Regions from separate parts of the Caulobacter sp. P1_B12_2 genome, predicted to be linked through region 1. Evidence: riboswitches for the same ligand, from Rfam matches in the RefSeq annotation. Region 1 holds a riboswitch; the other holds the start of a gene.
What was found. A riboswitch is a leader RNA that binds a small molecule or an ion and turns the genes downstream of it on or off. The one in region 1 is predicted to bind glycine.
Positions count from the first base shown of each region.

Region 2: another riboswitch for glycine. It lies ahead of gcvT (glycine cleavage system aminomethyltransferase GcvT); the one in region 1 lies ahead of AC1DZ6_RS13420 (TonB-dependent receptor).

Region 1 covers NZ_JBFTZS010000192.1:3,184-6,384, reverse strand. The annotation lists gene AC1DZ6_RS13420 (TonB-dependent receptor) at 1-1,509, opposite strand, end outside; glycine riboswitch at 1,905-1,993, opposite strand; gene AC1DZ6_RS13415 (tetratricopeptide repeat protein) at 2,261-3,201, shown strand, end outside.
Region 2 covers NZ_JBFTZS010000077.1:3,533-6,733, reverse strand. The annotation lists gene AC1DZ6_RS07050 (arginine--tRNA ligase) at 1-1,614, shown strand, start outside; glycine riboswitch at 1,733-1,824, shown strand; gene gcvT (glycine cleavage system aminomethyltransferase GcvT) at 1,962-3,089, shown strand; gene gcvH (glycine cleavage system protein GcvH) at 3,105-3,201, shown strand, end outside.

The sequences.
Region 1 (3,201 bases):
GCCGGTGATCTTGTAGTCGATGTCGGTGGCCTTGAAGCCCAGMTCGACCTTCAGCTTGTCGTCGACCAGGCTCAGCGTGTCCTTCAGGAAGAACTGGGTGGTCTGGCGGGTCGAGACATAGTTGCGCTGCAGGTGGACCGGCTCGTTGAACAGCGGCGCGCCGTCGGGATTGCCGTTCTGCACATTGTAGCGCGCCTGGGTGCGGTGATAGTCGTCGTCCTCCAGCCAGAGCCCGGCTTCGATCTTGTTGAAGCCCACGCGCCAGGCGACCTTGCCGGTGACGCCCTTGCGGGTGCCGTCGATGCCCGACAGGCCGTACTGCAGGCCCTTGGGCGCGGTCAGGCCGGTGACGATCAGCCGCTCGGCGTTGTAGCTGGCCAGCGACGTCGCATAGGCCTCGGGCGAGACGCCGTAGCCTTCCTTGTCCTCGTAATAGCCGGTCGCGGTGACGTCGATGGCGTCGGTGACCGGGGTGTTCAGGGTCAGGCCGTACAGGTGATCCTGCCGGCTGTTGACCGCGAACTTGTAGTACTGGGCGTAGTTGGCGTTGGAATAGGGCACGCCCGCCGTGGTCTGCGGCAGGCTGGAATCCGTGGCCGCCGTGCCGAACGGCGTCGAGAGCGGGACGTTGCCCAGATAGGCGAAGTCGCGTCCCTTGCGGCCGAACACGTCGCCGGCTGTCCCGGCGTATTGCGCCTTGGTGATCGACGGGCTGTCATAGTCGAAATAGTCGTTGTGCACGGTCTGGAAGCTGATGTTGCCGCCGTTGGACAGGGCGTAGTTGATCTTGCCCTCGTAGTGCTTGCGGTCGATCGTCCCCGGGCCGCGCCACAGGTCGCCCTTGATGAGCGAGGCGCTGGCATAGGCCGAGAAGCCGGCGTGCTCGCCGGTCTCCAGGCGCAGGAAAGTGCGGCGCAGGCTGTCGCTGCCCAGGGTCTGGCTGACCGAGCCGCCAGCGGTCTCGGCGGGCTTCTGGGTGAAGTAGTCGACGATCGGCCCCAGCGAGGCGTAGCTGGGCAGCGAGACGTCGCCGGCCCCGGCCGAAGCCGTCACGCGGTTCAGGTTCTCGTTGTCGACATAGCGGTAGATCGGGCTGCCGCCGAACTGGTCGCTGCGGCCCATCGGAATGTTGTCCAGCAGGAAGCCGATCTGCTGGAAGTTGAAGGCGCGGACCGAGACCGAATTGCCGAACTCGTACATGCCCAGGGCGTCATTGGCCTGGACGTTGAAGCCGGGCAACGACTCCAGCATCTTCAGGCCGGTCACGCCGGCCGGGGCCGACAGCAGCGCCTCGCGGGTGATCGAGACCGTGGCGGTGGCGTGGTCGGTGCCGATGGCGACGCTGGCCTCGGACACCCGGGCTCCGGTCACGACCAGTTCGTCGACGGTCGAGGCCGCCTCCTGGGCCAGGGCGGGCGTGGCGCCGCCCAGCACCGAAGCGGCGAGCAGCAGGGCCCGAAAGTGGCGCGAGGCCGGCGAGGTACGCTTGTTTGTCATGACTATCCCCAATCATTTGACTGAGGCCAAGCTCGACGGTCCGTCTATCGCGGTAAATTCAGAAAAGCTGTTTGTGACCGCAATATAAACTCAAGCTCAAGTTACGCACATTCATGTATAGAATATGAACATTGGAAATGTAGAGTATTCGTTCTGCAAATGACGACTTCACGAAAACCGAATGGGTCATCGTGTTGAGGTCTGGCGGGTTTTGAAAATGAGCGCGAGCATTGCGGTTCAGATCATCGGCAGCCCAGAGGTGTCGCGGCGGGCCATGGTGGTCCGCCTTCCGCACCCCCGCTGTCCTTGGCGCCTGAGAGATTCAGCGGGGCCTGCCTGATCGACAGAGGGCCGCCTTGCTCCTTCGGCGAGGGCGCACGCAGACGCGCCCTGCTTTCCAGCGTTTCGAAGCCGTCGCGGTCCTTTTGCTTGAGCGTTTCCGGGGTGGTTTCGCCTTCAGCGCCGGGCCAGGCCCGATCTCTCCCGCGAGAGCCCGCCTAGCAGGGTCGGTGAGGACCCTTGCGTCAATCAGACCGGCGTCGATCTCGCGGCTTGAAGCCAGGCGCCGCCATCGGGCGCAGCGGAAGCCGCTTTTCGCGCCGTCCTGTCAGCCGAAAGTTCGCCCTCGTGCAAGTCGGGGCGCTTGGGAGCCACGCCTTTTTCGTCGGGCGCTCACGTGGGACATACCAATCCCCGGCCGCTTTCCTATTCTGCGCGCCGACGAGAGTCGCGGGGAGGGGCGAGGTTGGCTTTGCGAAGGATCATGGCGTCTGGCCTGTTGGCCGCCGCGCTTCTCGGCGGCGCGCCGGCGAAGGTCCTGGCCCAGGCGTCGGTCGTCGAAGACATCGTCCTTTCGCCCCAGGCCAGCGGCCGCTGGCTGCGGGCCGAGGGCGACCATGTCATCGTCTATTCCGACGAGTCCGCCGAGGTGCTGCGCCGCCAGGTGAGCGACCTGGAGGCGCTGGATCTGACCCTGCGCACGCTCTACGGCAAGCTGGACGCGCCACCGCCGCGCAAGTTTCCGATCTATCTGGTCCGACCCGTCGACCGGGGCGAGACCGACAACACCGTCTATCAGCGCTTCCTGCCCAAGGCGCCCGCCACGGCGCTGTTCATGGACGTGGCCGAGCCCGACGACATCTTCGCGGTCGTGGTCCGCGATAATTTCCGGTTCTTCGGCGTGGTCGACAAGACCGAGGGCGACGACGGCGTGCTCGGCGCCTATGCGCTCCATTTCTTCAGCGAGAACTTTCCGTTCCGCCAACCGCGCTGGCTGACCAAGGGCGCGGCCATCTATTACAGCTCGATCGACATTCGGCCGGGCAGCGTCGTGATCGGCAAGCCGCCCGCGCTGTTCGACACCGACCAGTTGGCAAGCAAGCTGAAACAGATCGACCGGGTCATCGCCGAGGCGGGCGACGACTGGACCTATCAGGAGAAGCAGCGCCGCGACGCGCAGTCGGCGCTTCTGGTCCGCTATCTCTGGTCGGACCCGGACCGCAAGGCCCGGCTCGCCACCTATCTGGACCGCATCCAAGGCGGCGACCGCGATCTCAACGCCACCTGGAGCGAGGCCTTCGGTCAACCAGCCGACAAGCTGGAGGCTTCGCTGGCGAACTTCCTGCGCGACGCGCCGGTGCTGACGACGATCCTCAGGCCGACGGCGCCGTCGGCGGTCATAAGGATCCATCGCATGCCGGCGGG
Region 2 (3,201 bases), on a different contig from region 1:
ATCGCCGGCGTCGGCTTCATCAACATGCGCGTCAGCAGCGACGCCCTATCGACCCGCGCCAATGAAATCGCCGCCGATCCGCGCGCCGGGGCCGAGCCCCTGGTCGCGCCGCGTCGCGTGCTGGTCGACTATGCCGGCCCCAACGTCGCCAAGCCGATGCATGTGGGCCACCTGCGCGCCTCGATCATCGGCGAGTCGGTCAAGCGCCTGTACCGCTTCCGCGGCGACGACGTGGTGGGCGACGCCCACTTCGGCGACTGGGGCTTCCAGATGGGGCTGCTGATCAGCGCCATCATGGAGGAGGACGCCTTCATCGGCGCCCTGCTCGAGCGCCTGATCGAGGCCCCGCGCGGCTTCTCCGCGGCCGACGAGGCCAAGGTCATGGCCGAGTTCGCCCAGCGCGTGACCCTGGAAGACCTCGACCGCCTCTACCCCGCCGCCTCGCAGCGCCAGAAGGACGATCCGGAGTTCAAGGAGCGGGCCCGCAAGGCGACCGCCGAACTGCAGAACGGCCGCTTCGGCTATCGCCTGCTCTGGCGTCACTTCGTCACTATCAGCCGCGTGGCCCTGGAGCGCGAGTTCCATGCCCTGGGCGTCGACTTCGACCTCTGGAAGGGCGAGAGCGACGTTCAGGACCTGATCGCCCCGATGGTCCGCCAGCTCGAGGTCAAGGGCCTGCTGGTCGACGACCAGGGCGCCCGGATCGTCCGCGTGGCCCGTCCCGGCGAGACCAAGAAGAAGAAGCTGCCCGACGGTTCGGTGGTCGAGGTCGAGAGCCCCGACCCGCTGCTGGTCGTGTCGTCGGAAGGCTCGGCCATGTACGGCACGACCGACCTGGCCACGATCCTGGACCGTCGCAAGTCGTTCGACCCGCACCTGATCCTCTACTGCGTGGACCAGCGCCAGGCCGACCACTTCGAGCAGGTGTTCCGCGCCTCGTACCTGGCCGGCTACGCCGAGCCGGGCGGGCTGGAGCACATCGGCTTCGGCACCATGAACGGCAGCGACGGCAAGCCGTTCAAGACCCGCGCCGGCGGCGTCCTGAAGCTGCACGACCTGATCGAGATGGCCCGCGAGAAGGCCCGCGAGCGCCTCCGCGAAGCCGGTCTGGGCGCTGAACTCTCGGAAGAGGCTTTCGAGGAAACCGCCCACAAGGTGGGGATCGCGGCCCTGAAGTTCGCCGACCTGCAGAACTTCCGCGGCACCTCCTACGTCTTCGACCTCGACCGCTTCACCAGCTTCGAGGGCAAGACCGGCCCGTACCTGCTGTACCAGTCGGTGCGCATCAAGAGCATCCTGCGCAAGGCGGCCGAGCAGAAGGTCGTCTCGGGGGCGATCATCGTCGGCGAGCCGGCCGAGCGCGACCTGACCCTGCTGCTGGACGCGTTCGAAGGCGCCCTGTCGGAGGCCTACGACAAGAAGGCCCCCAACTTCATCGCCGAGCACGCCTACAAGCTGGCCCAGACCTTCTCGAAGTTCTACGCCGCGTGCCCGATCCTCAGCGCCGACGAGCCGGCGATCCGAGCCTCGCGCCTGGCCTTGGCCGAGACGACGCTGAAGCAGCTGGAACTGGCCCTGGACCTCCTGGGCATCGAGGCGCCGGAGCGGATGTAGGCTGTTTGAGGTCGCATTTCGCGACCTCAAACGATCGCTTGGTGGTGACGGGGCCAAGGATGGCGGCGAGATCGCGCCTCTCCAGTTGACTCCGTCCGCCCCCTCGCCCAAACACGCCTCGACCCTCGCGGGAGACATCGGGATTCTGGTCTCGAGGCCGAAGGCGCAACCGCCCCGGAAACGCTCAGGCAAAAGGACCGCGCGGGTTTAGGAACGCTGGAAAGAGGCAACTCGCAAGGGAAGCCCGCCGAAGGAGCAAGGCCCGTATCCGGGCCGAAATCTCTCAGGTCAAAGGGACAGCGGGGGCGAGACCACCTGGCGAAAGCCGGGCGGCGTCGCCGACCCCGATTGGAGCCCAAAGCGTGTCCGACCAAGATCTCAAGAAGACCCCCTTGTACGAGGCGCACGTCGCCGCCGGCGCCCGCATGGTGCCGTTCGCCGGTTATCACATGCCGGTGCAGTACAAGGACGGGGTGCTGAAGGAGCACCTGTGGACCCGCGAGCATGCGGGCCTGTTCGACGTCTCGCACATGGGTCAGGCTCGGTTGCGCGGCGAGAACCCCGCCAAGAGCTTCGAGAAGCTGGTCTCGGCCGACTATCAGGGTCTCAAGCCCGGCAAGCAGCGCTACGCGGTGCTGCTGAACGCCGAAGGCGGGGTGATCGACGACCTGATGACCGCGCGTCCCGACGACGACGGCCTGTTCATCGTCGTCAACGGCGCCTGCAAGGACAACGACTACGCCATCATCGCCAAGGCCCTTGAGGGCGAGGCGACCGTCGAGCGCCTGGAAGACCGCGCCCTCCTGGCCCTGCAAGGCCCCGAGGCCGCCGCCGTCCTGGCCGCCCACGTGCCGCAGGCCGCCGGCATGGTGTTCATGGACACCGCCGCCCTGACCGCTTTCGGGACCGACGCGATCATCTCGCGCTCGGGCTACACCGGCGAGGACGGCTACGAGATCTCGGTGCCGGCCACGGAAGCCGCGCGCATCTGGAACACCCTGCTGGCCGACGAGCGCGTGAAGGCCATCGGCCTGGGCGCCCGCGACAGCCTGCGCCTGGAGGCCGGCCTGCCGCTGTACGGCCACGACATGGACGAGACGGTCTCGCCGATCGAGGCCGGCATGCCGTTCGCCGTCGGCAAGAGCCGCCGCGAGGCCGGCGACTATCTGGGCGCCGAGCGCATCGCCAAGGAACTGGCCGGCGACCTCAAGCGCGTCCGCGTCAATCTGAAGGTGCTGGAAGGCGCCCCCGCCCGCGAAGGCGCCGAGATCGCCGACGAGACCGGCGCGGTGGTCGGCGTGGTCACCAGCGGCGGCTTCGGCCCCAGCTTCGGCGGCGCCATCGCCATCGGCTTCGTGCCCCCCGCCCTGGCGGTGGTCGGCTCGACGCTGAAGGTCATCGTTCGCGGCAAGCCGCAGGCGGCCGAGGTCGTGGCCTCGCCGTTCGTTCCCACTCGCTACGTGCGCAAAATCTAGAGAAGGGCCCAGACCATGAAGTTCACCAAGGATCACGAGTGGGTTGAAGTCGCCGGCGATGTCGCGACCGTCGGCATCACCGCCTATGCCGCCGAGCAACTGGGCGACGTGG